3 regions of the Arthrobacter sp. Soil_C_49 genome follow, and region 2 is predicted to be linked to each of the others. Evidence: riboswitches for the same ligand, from Rfam matches in the RefSeq annotation. Region 2 holds a riboswitch; each other region holds the start of a gene.

Evidence for each region. Region 2 has a riboswitch for thiamine pyrophosphate ahead of thiD (bifunctional hydroxymethylpyrimidine kinase/phosphomethylpyrimidine kinase). Riboswitches for the same ligand answer to the same signal wherever they lie in the genome.
Region 1: another riboswitch for thiamine pyrophosphate. It lies ahead of AC3A4Z_RS05455 (FAD-dependent oxidoreductase); the one in region 2 lies ahead of thiD (bifunctional hydroxymethylpyrimidine kinase/phosphomethylpyrimidine kinase).
Region 3: another riboswitch for thiamine pyrophosphate. It lies ahead of AC3A4Z_RS20675 (ECF transporter S component); the one in region 2 lies ahead of thiD (bifunctional hydroxymethylpyrimidine kinase/phosphomethylpyrimidine kinase).

Annotation. Positions count from the first base shown of each region.
Region 1 is NZ_JBDGJZ010000002.1:441,105-445,601, reverse strand. It holds gene AC3A4Z_RS05465 (thiazole synthase) at 1-351, opposite strand, end outside; gene thiS (sulfur carrier protein ThiS) at 355-591, opposite strand; gene AC3A4Z_RS05455 (FAD-dependent oxidoreductase) at 620-1,960, opposite strand; TPP riboswitch at 1,953-2,071, opposite strand; gene thiE (thiamine phosphate synthase) at 2,099-2,836, shown strand; gene AC3A4Z_RS05445 (RNB domain-containing ribonuclease) at 2,954-4,441, shown strand.
Region 2 is NZ_JBDGJZ010000005.1:51,706-56,202, reverse strand. It holds gene AC3A4Z_RS10155 (Rne/Rng family ribonuclease) at 1-2,745, shown strand, start outside; TPP riboswitch at 2,920-3,017, shown strand; gene thiD (bifunctional hydroxymethylpyrimidine kinase/phosphomethylpyrimidine kinase) at 3,026-4,497, shown strand, end outside.
Region 3 is NZ_JBDGJZ010000017.1:101,475-105,971, forward strand. It holds gene AC3A4Z_RS20655 (iron-containing redox enzyme family protein) at 1-665, opposite strand, end outside; gene AC3A4Z_RS20660 (DUF4383 domain-containing protein) at 724-1,203, opposite strand; gene AC3A4Z_RS20665 (hypothetical protein) at 1,284-1,493, opposite strand; gene AC3A4Z_RS20670 (heme-degrading domain-containing protein) at 1,536-2,078, opposite strand; TPP riboswitch at 2,152-2,292, shown strand; gene AC3A4Z_RS20675 (ECF transporter S component) at 2,352-2,975, shown strand; gene AC3A4Z_RS20680 (ABC transporter ATP-binding protein) at 2,975-4,497, shown strand, end outside.

The DNA of each region.
Region 1 (4,497 bases), on a different contig from region 2:
CTGTTCGTCGGCGATGACTTCCAGCTTCACCCAGTCCGTTTCCAGCGCCTCACGGGCCAGTTCTGCCGTCAGCACGGCGTCCCGGGCAGTGAAGCAGCCGGCGGTGTTGGGCAGCACCCGGATGCCATGGTCCAGCAGCAGCTGGAACAGCGTGCCTGTTTCCGCCGTCGAGTAGCGGCGCATGGCCACCGTGGTCAGGCTGGTGCCGGAAGCGAGGAGTGCTGCGCCGAGGCCGTCCAGGCTGGGTGCGCCGCCGGTGCCCATAATCAGCCGGGAGGACAGTTCCACGCCGTCGATGACCAGCGGGTCCTGGAGCGCGGAGGAGGACGCAGCGGTGATGGTTTCGCTCATGGGTCAGCCTCCCTGCACAGCCGTGACGAGTTCAACCTCGTCGCCGTCCGCGAGCGCGGTGGCAAACCACTGGCTCCGCGGCACTACCTGCGCGTTGTGTGCCACGGCCACGCCGAGCTTCTGCCCGTCGGTGGCCTGGCCGTCAGCCCCGAGGGGCCTTCCTGTGACCTGGCTGACGAGCTGCGCGATGGAAGCACCGTCCGGCACGGGGTGCCGGGTTCCGTTCAAGGTGATGTTCATGCTGTTTCCTTTGTGGGCGGTAGGTGGCTCAGGCGGCCGGTTGGGTAGGGGTGGTTGCGGCTGGGGCAGGAGTTTCGTTGAATCGGGCGGGGCTAAAGGGCGCCCAGCGGGGATCTTCGCGGCCGTCCAGGAGGTCCCGGCAGATGGCGGCGGCGGCCGGCGTCAGGTGGACGCCGTGCCTGAAGAACCCGGTAGCGATGATGAGCCCGGGAAGGTGTCCGCCGGACTGGCCCGCGCCTTCCGTTGCGGGCACCCGGCCCAGCAGCGGCGCATTGTCCGGCGTTCCGGGCCGGGCCCGGGCGGTGCATTCGAGCAGCTCGAGTTCGGCGACGGCGGGAAGCAGCACCTGCGCGTCGCGGAGCAGCTGGTAGACGCCACCGGCGGAAACGGCGCCGGGGGTAGAGGGCGCGTCTTCGCGCTGCGTTGCCCCGATCACCACCGTCCCGTCCCGGCGGGGAACGATATACACCGGGACCCCGCGCACCAGTCCGCGGACGGTGGAGGTCACCAGCGGTTGCAGATGCCGGGGCACGGCGAGCCGCAGGATGTCCCCGTAAACAGGCCGCAGCGGAAGCTGCAGGCCCTCCGGGAGGAACCCCAGTTCCGCCGCGTGCAGCCCGTTCGCCACTACGGTCTCTGCGGCCTGGACGGTTCCGCCGCCGGCCAACCGGACGCCGGCAACAGCGCCGTCCTGCCACAGCAGCGCTGCCGCTTTGTCCGGCACCGAGTAACCGTCGACGGCGCCGGCTACTCCTGCGTGATCCTGCCGGGACCCGCTGCGGGCACCTTCGCCCCTGGTTCTTCCCACGCCGTGGCCGGCGAGCGCGCGCCGCAGGCAGTCCACCAGCAGCCGCGGATCCACCTGGTGATCGGCCGGGGTGTCCAGCGCACAGGCGATGGCCGGGCTGAGCAGTGGCTCCCGCCGGCGGGCTTCGCGGACGGTGAGCGGTTCCACGGTGAGTCCGTTCGCCTGCTGCACCGCGCGCAGGTCCATCAGCGCGCGGCGGTCGGCGGCGTCGGCACCCACGGCGAGGGTCGGCGTCGTGATGTATCCAGGATCGGCACCGGATGCTGCGCGGAGGCCGGCCACAAAAGCGGGCCACCGGGCCGAGGCGTCCAGCATCAGCTCGAGGAGCTCTTCTTCCTGGTAGTGCAGTTCGCTGACGGGCGCGAGCATTCCGGCGGCGGCCCAGCTGGCGCCGGTACCCGGGGCGTCGTCGATGAGCACCACGGAGCGCCCCGAGCGTTGCGCCTCCCAGGCGATGCCGTGGCCGATCACTCCGCCGCCGATCACGGCGACGTCAGCCCGGATGATGCCCGAAGGTATGGACGGTTTATGCGGTGGGGCCGGGGTCGACGGTGCGCGCATGTGTCTCCTTCCCTACGCCGGTACTAGCCGGATCAGGTCAAGCGGTCGGCTCTGACGCCCTCTCAGCCCGGCGCTTTATGACAGCTGCCGCGGGCTCCCGCAGTACGAGGCAAGTGTAGAGGAACTAGGCTTGCCCCCATGAATGTGTCCCACACTCCTGCCGCCGGCACCGATGTCCTCAGCACCACCAAAATCAGCAATGGCCTCAACTCAGCGCACCTGTACCTCTGCACGGATGCCCGCAAGGACCGCGGCGATTTCGGGCAGTTCGTGGACGCCGCGTTTGCCGGTGGCGTGGACATCATCCAGCTCCGGGACAAGACCATCGAGGCCGCGGAGGAGCTGGAGCTCCTGGCTGTGCTGAAGGAAACCGCGGAGCGGCACGGCCGGCTGTGGGCCGTCAACGACAGGGCCGATATCGCCGTGCTGTCCGGCGCGCCGGTGTTCCATATCGGCCAGAAGGACCTCCCCCTGGCCACCGCGCGCACCCTGCTCAACGGCAATGCGGCCATCGGACTGTCCAGCCATGCACCAGAGCAGGTGGACGCCGCCCTCGCGGCTGCTGCCGGGCCCGCGGGGTTGGACTACTTCTGCGTGGGTCCGGTGTGGGCCACACCCACCAAACCGGGGCGGGCCGCGGTCGGACTTGAGCTGGTGAAGTACGCCGCCGCGGCTGCGGGCCCTGCGGGGCAGAAAGGACAGGCCGACGGCGGTGTCCCCTGGTTTGCCATTGGCGGCATCGACCACAGCAACGTGGAGCAGGTGGTGGAGGCGGGCGCCCGGCGCATTGTGGTGGTCCGGGCCATCACGGAGGCCGACGATCCTGCGGCCGCCGCCGCATCGCTCCTCGCGGCCTTGGATGCGCCCGGTTCCTGAGGCTGCCCCGGCCGCCGGCGGTCCGGCCCGCTGACGCTCGTAACCGTGCTTTTACCCCGCGCCCTTCCCGGCCCGGGTGCCTGCATTATCGCCGGAATTCGAGTTAGGCTGATTTTCGTGTCACACCATCGGCTGGCTCCCAACGTCCACGAGCACAATAACGCGCTCGAGGCGGCGCTCAGTGCGCTGCGGACCGAACTGGAGCTGCCCGGCGCCTACCCTGACGATGCCGTGGCTGATGCCAAAGCAGCCGTGGAATCCCTGCAGCTGCCTGCCTACGACCTGACCGCCGTCGAGTTCGTTACCATTGATCCCGCGTCCTCCACCGACCTGGACCAGGCACTGTTCATCGAGCGCGACGGCGACGGGTACCACGTGCTCTACGCCATCGCCGACGTGCCCGCATTTGTTAGCCCGGGCGGACCATTGGATGCGGAAACACGCCGTCGCGGGCAGACGTTCTACGCCCCCGACGGGCGGATCCCGCTGCATCCGGAAATCATCAGCGAGCAGGCCGGCAGCCTTCTTCCGGACCAGGACTGTTCCGCATTTGTCTGGGATTTCCGCCTGGACAACGCCGCCGAGGTCACCTCCGTCGCTGTCAGGCGGGCGCGTATCCGCAGCCGGGCCAAGCTCAGTTACAAGGGCACGCAGGCCGAACTCGACGCCGGAACGGCCCCGCCGGTGCTGCAGCTCCTCAAAGAGGTGGGGCTCAAGCGTGTGGAGCTGGAGCGGGCCCGCGGCGGCGCCAGCCTGAACATGCCAGACCAGGAGATCGTCCAACTGCCCGACGGCGGCTACCGGATCGCTGCCGCTCCCCAGCTTCCCGTGGAGGACTGGAACGCGCAGATCTCGCTGATGACCGGGATGGCAGCCGCCCGCCTCATGCTGACAGGGAAGGTAGGCATCCTGCGCACCATGCCCTCGCCCGATGAACGCTCCCTGAACCATTTCCGGCTGCAGACCGAAGCCCTGGGCAAGCCCTGGGACGGCGAAGTCAGCTACGGCGAGTACCTGCGGAGCCTGGACCCCACCGATCCCCGACAGCTGGCCATCATGCACTCCGCCGGCATGCTGTTCCGCGGTGCCTCCTACACGGCCTTTGATGGATCCGTGCCCGAAGATGCCATCCAGTCGGCCATCGGCGCAGCCTATGCGCACACCACTGCCCCCTTGCGCCGCCTGGTGGACCGCTTTGTCCTGGTGATCTGCGAGGCCTTGAGCAATGGCGGCAAGGTTCCCGGCTGGGCGCGCGAAGCCCTGCCAACGTTGCCCGACATCATGGCCGGGTCCGACCAGCTCGCGTCGCGGATGGAGAAAATGGCCCTGGACACCGTGGAGGCGGCCCTGCTGGTCAACCACGTGGGCCAGGAGTTCAACGCGATCGTCATTTCCGGGTCGAAGCCGCAAAAGGACAACGGTAAGAACGGGAACGGCAAGAACGGCAACGGCAACGGGAACGGCGGTACGGGCACCATCCAGATCGCGGACCCCGCGGTGACAGCCCGCTGCGCCGGCGAACTGGAGCCCGGAACCAAGGTCCGGGTGCGCTTGGTCTCGTCCAATATCGCAACGCGGGAAGTCCATTTCGAGCTGGTGCAATAGCAGCACCGGGGCGGTGTTGAAGGCCCAAAGCCGGTATTTCAGCTCCCTGCAGCTAG
Region 2 (4,497 bases):
AGCCCCTTTGGCTCCCTGTTCCTGGAGCCGACTTCCCCCACCTCCGTGCTCTTCCAGGCTCCGGACCTGAGCACCGTGGTGCGCCCCGTACCTGCCGCCGCCGAGGAAGCAGGCGAGAGCGAAGCCGAAGATGATGAGAGCGATGACGCCAACAACCGCCGCAGGCGCCGGGGCCGCGGCCGCCGCAACCGCGGCCGTCCGGGCGAGGGTGAAGACGCCGAGCTTGAAGGCAGTGAAGGGGCCGACGCCGATGCCTCCGATGAGGCCGACGAGGAGACTGCAGGGCAGCCGGAGGAAGGTGTCACCTCCCGTCGTCGCCGTCGCCGCCGCCGCGGTGACCAGGACCTCGAGCTGACCGGCGGCGGGGAAGACGATCCGCCCAACACCGTCACCCGCGTCCGCGCGCCGCGCGCCGTCAGCGAAGCGCCGGTCAGCAACCGGGTCACCAGCGTCAAGGGTTCCACCCGCCTGGAGGCAAAGAAGCAGCGCCGGCGCGAGTCCCGCGATACCGGCCGCCGCCGCACTGTTATCACCGAAGCCGAGTTCCTGGCCCGCCGCGAATCCGTGGACCGGCAGATGATCGTCCGCCAGCGCGATGACAGAATCCAGATCGCCGTCCTCGAAGACGGCGTCCTGGCCGAGCACTTTGTGTCCAAGACGCAGCAGGACTCCCTGATCGGCAACGTCTACCTGGGCAAGGTCCAGAACGTGCTGCCGTCCATGGAAGCTGCTTTCGTGGACATCGGACGCGGCCGCAACGCCGTCCTGTACGCAGGCGAGGTCAACTGGGAAGCCGTTAACCTCGAGGGCAAGCAGCGCCGCATCGAAAACGCGCTGAAGTCCGGCGATACGGTCCTGGTCCAGGTGACCAAGGACCCCGTGGGCCACAAGGGCGCCCGCCTGACCAGCCAGATCTCACTGCCCGGCCGCTACCTGGTGTACGTACCCGGCGGCTCCATGACCGGCATTTCCCGCAAGCTGCCCGACGTCGAACGCAACCGCCTCAAGCGCATCCTGAAGGACCGCCTTCCCGAGCACGCCGGCGTTATTGTCCGCACCGCTGCCGAGGGCGCGTCCGAGGAAGAGCTGACGCACGACATCAACCGGCTGCGCGCCCAGTGGGAGGGCATCGAGAGCCAGTCGAAATCCACCAAGATCCTTGCCCCGGAGCTGCTCTACGGCGAACCGGACCTCACCATCAAGGTGGTCCGCGACGTCTTCAATGAGGACTTCTCCAAGCTCATCGTCTCCGGCGAGGAAGCCTGGGACACCATCGAGGCATACGTCACCTATGTTGCTCCGGACCTGGTGGGCCGCCTCGAGAAGTGGACCAAGGACCAGGACATCTTCGCGGCCTGGCGCATTGACGAGCAGATCCACAAAGCGCTGGAGCGTAAGGTCTTCCTGCCCTCGGGCGGTTCGCTCGTGATCGACCGCACCGAAGCCATGACCGTGGTGGACGTCAACACCGGCAAATTCACCGGCAGCGGCGGCAACCTCGAAGAGACGGTGACCAAAAACAACCTCGAGGCTGCCGAGGAAGTGGTCCGCCAGCTCCGGCTGCGCGATATCGGCGGCATCATCGTCATCGACTTCATTGACATGGTCCTCGAATCCAACCGCGACCTGGTGCTGCGCCGGCTCGTGGAATGCCTGGGACGCGACCGCACCAAGCACCAGGTTGCCGAGGTCACTTCGCTTGGCCTGGTCCAGATGACCCGCAAGCGGATGGGCACCGGCCTGCTCGAAGTGTTCGGCGAGCAGTGTGAAGCCTGCGCAGGCCGCGGCGTGGTCACCCACGACGACCCCGTGGAGCACCGGCGCGCCAACATCGTGGCCGCCGAGCACCACGTCCAGCGTGCGGACAGCCGGCCGGAAGCGCGCAACGAAGGCCACCGCCCTGACAGCCTGCGCCCGGACAACAACCAGCCCGGTGCCCGCCCGGACCGCAAGCGGCGGCGGGGCCGCGGCGGCCAGCAGCCCGAAGCAGCGCCGGCTGCTGCCGTGCAGATCCACACCGTGCACCCGGACCCCTCGGATGCGGAACGTCACGCCAAGGCTGAAGCCACCAGGCTGGCCCTGGCCAACATCGCCGCTGCTGCGCACGCGGCGCACCTGCATGACGACGAGGTGGCCGCAGCCAAGCAGGCGGCCGGAGAGCAGCCTGCCGCCCCTGCAGCTGAAAAGCGCGACGCCGATGCCCGGCCGGCGGCCGTGCTGACCTTCGGCGGCGAGAAGGTCGTGCTGCCGTTTGTGGAGCACGCGGAGGAGCAGCAGCCGCGGCCGGCACTGACCCTGGACCGGCTCGCCGAGGCGTTCGCCCATCTCGGCCAGCCCGCAACGGAACCCGAAACGGCGCCGGACGCGGAAGGACAGCAGGCGCAGGCGGAACCTGAGCAGGCGCCCCAGGCGGAGCCCGCGGCGCCGGTGCAGCAGTCAACGGCTGCCCCGCAGCGCGCTGCGGCCCCCGAGAAGGACTACAGCGACCACACCCTGGAGCAGACGCGGCAGCGCCGGCCCCGGCGCCACCGCAGCGCCAGCCGTGCGCAGGGTGCTGCCAACGAAACCGCCGTGCAGCAACACGAGGACGTTGCGGCAGCCAGCACGGGCCACTCCCATGAGGCCAAAGCTCCCGAGCAGGCAGGCACCGGCAGCACGGGTGCCGAACAGCCGGCAGCCAAGGCAGCCGAGACAGCCGAGGCGCCCATCATCCTCGGTGTAGGGGTTCCGGCCTCGGAGCTCTAAGAGGTCAAGGAACGCTGACGATAACCGGGAATGCCCGGCCGGCCACCAAGAGTGGCCGGCCGGGCATTCCTGTACCTGCTCCCGAACCGTATCCAGGGGCGGGGGCATGGCTGGCCGCGGGGCCGGTCGCAAAGTGTCACCTTCTGCCTGCGGCCGCCAAAAAAGCTAGGCTGGGGAACCGACACGGGGTGCCGCGCAGAGAGCCGGCTGAGATCCACACCCGTTGAACCTGTCCGGCTAGCACCGGCGAAGGGATGTCCTCTTGTCTGCGACTCTTGCAATGCCCACTGCCACCCCGGCAACCGCGCCCGCAACGTTCACTGCCTCGACCCCGCCAGGCCGTCCCGTACCCCGGGTGCTGTCCATTGCGGGCTCCGACCCATCCGGCGGCGCCGGGATCCAGGCCGACCTCAAAAGCATCGCTGCACTCGGCGGCTACGGGATGGCCGCTATCACGGCCCTCACTGCCCAGAACACCCAGGGCGTCCGGTCCGTCCACGTGCTGCCGGCCGATTTCCTGGCCGCGCAGCTGGACGCCATCAGTGATGACATCGCCATCGATGCCGTCAAGATCGGAATGCTCGGCAGCGCCGAGGTGATCGAGACGGTAGGGGACTGGCTCCGCAAGGTGCGTCCCGCCGTCGTGGTCTTGGACCCGGTGATAGTTGCCACCAGCGGTGACCGGCTGCTGCAGGAGTCCGCCGAAGCCGCCCTGCGCGTGCTCCTGCCGCTGGCCCACCTCGTCACCCCCAACCTCGTTGAGCTCGCCAGGCTGGTGGGCGGCGACGTCCAGGAGGACTGGGCAGGAGCACTCGAGCAGGGACGCGCCCTCTCCGCAGCTACCGGCGCCACCGTGCTGGTCAAAGGGGGCCACCTGGACAGTCACGAGTGCCCCGATGCCCTGGTAAACACTGCCGGCCTGCTGTCCGGGGAAGTGGTGGTGTTGCCGGGGCAGCGCGTGGCTACCCGGAACAGCCACGGCACCGGATGTTCGCTGTCCTCCGCGATGGCCACTGCCCAGGCGCGGCTGGGGGACTGGGAAGCATCCCTGCGCGAAGTCAAGCCCTGGCTGGCAGGCGCACTGGAGGCATCCGCCACGCTGGAGGTGGGAACCGGCAACGGCCCGGTGCACCACTTCCACCACCTGCAGCGGCTCCAGCCCGAAGGCAGCTTCGCCGCCCAACTCTGGAGTGAGGCCCAGCCGGACCTGGAGGACATCTACGCCCTGGACTTCATCCGTGACCTGGCTTCAGGCAGCCTGCAGGAGAAAGAGTTTGCGTACTACCTTGCGCAGGACGCCATCTACCTCAACGGCTATTCCCGCGTGCTCGCCAGGGCGAGTGCCCTGGCGCCGACCGAGGCCGAACAGCTCTTCTGGGCCGGATCAGCGAGCCAATGCCTGGAGGTCGAGTCGGAACTGCACCGCTCCTGGCTAAGCACCCGCACCATCCAGCCCCAACTCGGCCCGGTCACAAAGTCCTATGTCGACCACCTGACCGCAGCATCGGCGTCGGGCAGCTATGCCGTCCTGGCGGCCGCCGTCCTGCCCTGCTTCTGGCTCTACGCGGAGGTGGGCGCAACATTGCACGCCCGGTTCCTCGCCGCCGGCGAACCCGCCGGGCACCCGTACGCGGCCTGGCTGCGGACCTACGCCGATGAAGACTTCGCCGCTGCCACGCGCAGGGCCATTGCCATCGTGGATGAGGCCGGGCGCACAGCCTCCGCCGCGGACAGGGAGGCCATGATTACCGC
Region 3 (4,497 bases), on a different contig from region 2:
TCCACGTAGGCGCCGTAGTGGTCGTCCATGCCCAGGCCCCGCATGGTGCGGGAGAAAAGAACGCTGTGCATGCGTTCGGGGCGTCCGCCGCCGTATTCGTCGGCCTGGATTTCCACGAGGGCAGCCTTGGCCCTGCCGGTGAGGCGGGGGATGGCCCAGGTGTGCGGGTCCGCCTCCTTGAGCTGGTACATGGACTTGTGGATCAGGAATTCCTTGAGCTGGTCCAGCGTCGCCTTCTTGGCCACAAAACGGGAGACGCTGGGCCCGGTATCGGTGGCAGCGAGGCCGAACAGGATGTCCGCCACGGCATCGCTGGTCAGCTCCCCGGCAGGCGGAACATTGATCTCGCCGGCGGCGGAAGCCGCGGCAGCCCGGAGCTCCGCCTCAAACGGCCGCTCCATCAGGCGGCGGACCTGGATCAGTCCCGGTTCCCACTCCCACTCGTCGCTCACGCCCTCCAGCCCGGAATAGTGCAGTTCGTAGAGGCAGAAGAGGGCCGCCTGGACGTCGTCGTCGCCGATGATGTCCGAGGACACCGCCATGTGGGGTGTGACCAGCGAGTGCAGTTCATCCACGGCTGCGACTGCTTCGTCGGTGCCTGGTTCGTGCTTCAGGGCGCTGAACAGCGTGCTGCTGATGGGGCCTCGGGACTCCGGGATTTTCATGATGCTCCTTTGGGCGGGCGGCATTGCTGCGTCTTCGACAGCGGGCTTTGGTGGGCGTTCATGCATCCGTGTCCCTGTCCGGGTCACGGGACGGGCTGCCGGGGACGGTCCTGGGGGACAGCAGAATGGCAAGGGCGATCATGGCCAGGCCCAGGACCAGGTGCAGCCAGTTGTCCGCATTGTTTTCCGGGAGGAAGTTTGCCGGCAGGTCATCGGCGATCAACAGGCCATAGAGCCAAAGGAACAGATAGGCGACGCCCCCGTAGATGAGGAAATTCCGCCCCTGCCGGTGCGTCCTGGCCATCACCAGGCCGGCGATTCCGAACAGGGCGTGGACGGCATTGTGCAGGACGGACACCTGGAAGATTCCGAACAGCTCGGCTTCGGAGCCAGGGCCGGCAAAGCGGAGGGAACCGTAGTTGGCGGTGATGCCCGGAATGAATCCCAGGATTCCAAGCAGCAGGAAGACGGTGCCGCTGGCAAGGGTGGCCTTCTGCAGGCCCGTCCTCGCTTCGGTGGCGCGGGTGCTGACCGCCATAACCTGTACTCCTCTAAAGCCGGGAACAACATAGTAAGCATGATTACTAATAAAAGCTAAGTACGCTTCCTACCCGGCGTTCACGCCTCCGGGCTGTTCCAGGTATAGGGGTTGGTGTGGGTCCCGCCGTGCCGGCCCTGCTCATATCCCTGCTGCCAGGCTTTCCCGACGGCGGCCACTAGTTCGGCGAGCAGGGGATAGTAGGGGTGGTCCGGACCAATGTAGATCATCTCGTCTTCGGCTTTATCCACCGCCGCCCGCACCTGGTTTTCGTCGCCAGGACCGTTCATGGCACCCTCCTTGCCCCGACATTGTCCAGCTCAGAGAAGGCGTCAGTCGGCGCCCATCGAGCCGAGGACTTCGCGGAGGGCCTGGACCACCATGTTGTGGTCCTGCACCTGGGGAAGCCCCGAAACAGTCACGGTGGCCACCGCGCCCACCCCTGTGACGTAGACCGGGAAGGAACCCCCGTGCGCCGCGTACGTGGTCTGGTCGAACCAGCCCTGGTCCTCGATCCTGCCGCCGCGAAGCCGTCCGCGCAGCCCCACCAGCAGGGACGGGACCTCGTACCGGGCGGCGGTGCGCTGCTTGGCCCGGATCCAGAACTCGTTGTCCGGAGTGGCGCCCGGCAGGGCCACATGGAACAGGACCTGGTCACCCTTGGTGATGTCGATGGCGATGGGGAGCTGGTCCTCCTTGCCCAGTTCCACCAGCAGCAGCCCCAGGTTCAATGCGTCGTCCATCGAAAACCGGGGAAACTGGAGCTCCCGGATTTCGCCCTCAATCCGCGCGATGAGCGCCTGCAGGGAGCCCTCCGGCTGGGTGGCATCAGAATCGGGATCGAACTCAGTCATATCCGGCGCATTGGCAGTCATGGCCCACAATCTACCCCTCCTCCGGTGTAAACTGGACCACGCCCAGCAGGGCTATTTATCTACCCACAGAATCAATTAACGACAGGGGAGCGCCGCCGTCGGGCATCACTGGCAATGCCAGGATCCGCAGGTGGGCGCTGAGAGTGCGGACAGCCGCAGACCCTCGAACCTGATCCGGTTAGTACCGGCGCAAGGGAGTCGAGTTCTCGAAGTCCGGCAACGGCAGTCAGTGCCCTTGCCGCACTTTCCCCTCCTGTTCCTCAGGAGGATCGCATGGCAACAACAGCAGTAAAGAAGACCACCAGCAAGTCCTGGCGCGTCGTGGACATCGTAGTGGCGGCCCTGATCGCCATCGCCGGCGGCGTTATCTTCTGGGCCTGGTCCCAGGGAGCCGCGGCAGTCTCAGCCCCCATGAACGCCGTCTACCCGCCCCTGACCGGCCTGATCGCCGGCGGCTGGATGATCCCGGCGGTGCTGGGCATGCTCATCATCCGCAAGCCGGGCGCGGCGCTGTTCTGCGAAACCGTGGCCGCCACCGGCGAGCTGCTGATGGGCTCGCAGTACGGCGCCTCCGTGCTCTTTTCCGGCTTTGTCCAGGGCCTGGGCGCAGAAATCATCTTCGCCATCTTCGTGTACCGGAAGTTCAACCTGCCGGTGTCGCTGCTTGCCGGTGCCGGCGCCGGGCTGTTCTGCGGCCTGAACGACTCCTTCGCCCCGTGGGGCTGGAACATCGCCTACTCCGGCGGCGACAAACTGGCGTACATCATCTTCACAGCCGTCTCCGGCGCCATCATCGCCGGTACCCTGTCCTGGATCGCCACGCGCGGCCTGGCGAAGACCGGTGTCCTCAGCTCGTTCGCCTCGCGCAAGGCAGCAACGGAGCCCGCCTTCTCCTGATGAGCGCTCCCTCCCATCACGGCGTGCCGGTTGCGGTGCGTCCGGCGGCCGTCAGCGCCCGCGGTTGGGGCTGGCGGCATGCCGGACGTGCCAAGCCTGCGGTCCGTGCCCTTGACCTGGACATCCAGCCGGGGGAGCGGGTGCTCCTCCTCGGTCCGTCCGGGGCGGGCAAGTCCACCCTTCTCCATGCCTTGGCGGGCGTCCTGGGCGATGTTAACGACGACGGCGAGGCCTCCGAATCCGACGAGTCCGGTTCGCTGCTGGTTGACGGAGCCTACCCCCGTGAGCAGCGCGGCCGCGCCGGCCTGATGCAGCAGGACCCGGAGACGCAGGTGGTCCTCTCCCGGGTGGGTGACGACGTTGCCTTCGGCGCCGAGAACCTCGCCGTGCCCCGCGACGACATCTGGACCCGCGTGCACGAGGCGCTGGACGACGTCGGCCTGTCCCACCTGCCGCTGGACCATCCGACGTCGGCCCTGTCCGGCGGGCAGAAACAGCGGCTGGCGCTCGCCGGCATCCTTGCGATGCGGCCCGGGCTGATCCTCCTTGACGAACCGACAGCCAACCTTGACCCCGCGGGGGTGCTTGAGGTCCGCGACGCTGTGGCGCGCTGCCTGGACAAGACCGGGGCGACCCTGGTGGTGGTGGAGCACCGGGTGTCCGTGTGGAAGGACCTGGTGGACCGGATTGTGGTGCTGCAGCCCGGTTCGTCCACCGACCCCGCCGTGCTCCTGGACGGGCCGCCGGACCGCGTGCTCACCGAGGCCCGGAGCATGCTGATAGCGGCCGGAGTATGGGTTCCCGGTTACGTCCCGGAGACCCGGCAGCGTGCGGCCGTCCCGGCTTCGGGGACCGGCGATCTGCTGCTTGCCGCCGAGCAGCTGGCGGTCTCACGAGAACGTGCCCGCCGTAAGGGATTCCGAAAGCTGCCGCCGTTGCCGGTGCAGCAGGATATCAGCGCGCAGGTCCGCGCCGGGCAGGCGCTCGCCATCACGGGTCCCAACGGGGCAGGAAAATCGACTTTTGCCCTGACTCTTGCCGGTCTTTTGGAGCCCGTGGCCGGCAAGGTCTCCGCCACCCTGGCGCTTGGCCGGGGCGCCGGGATTGATCCTTACCAGTGGAAGGCGGAGCAGCTGATCGAGCGGGTGGGCACCGTATTCCAGGAGCCCGAGCACCAGTTCGTTACGGGCAAGGTGCTGGATGAACTCCTGTTTGGCCCGCGGCACCTCGGCCACGGGACGGAGCGTGTGGACGAACTGCTCGAACGTTTGCGGCTGACGGAGCTCGTGGACGCCAATCCGTACACTCTTTCGGGTGGCGAAAAGCGCCGGCTTTCCGTGGCCACGGTCCTGGCCGCGCATCCCCAGGTCCTGGTTTTGGACGAACCTACGTTCGGCCAGGACGCCAACACCTGGGCGGAGCTGGCCTCATTCCTGACCGAGCTCCTCGACGCCGGCACTGCCGTGGTGTCGGTGACCCATGATGCCGAGTTCACGGCAGCCCTGGGCGGAACAGAGCTGAG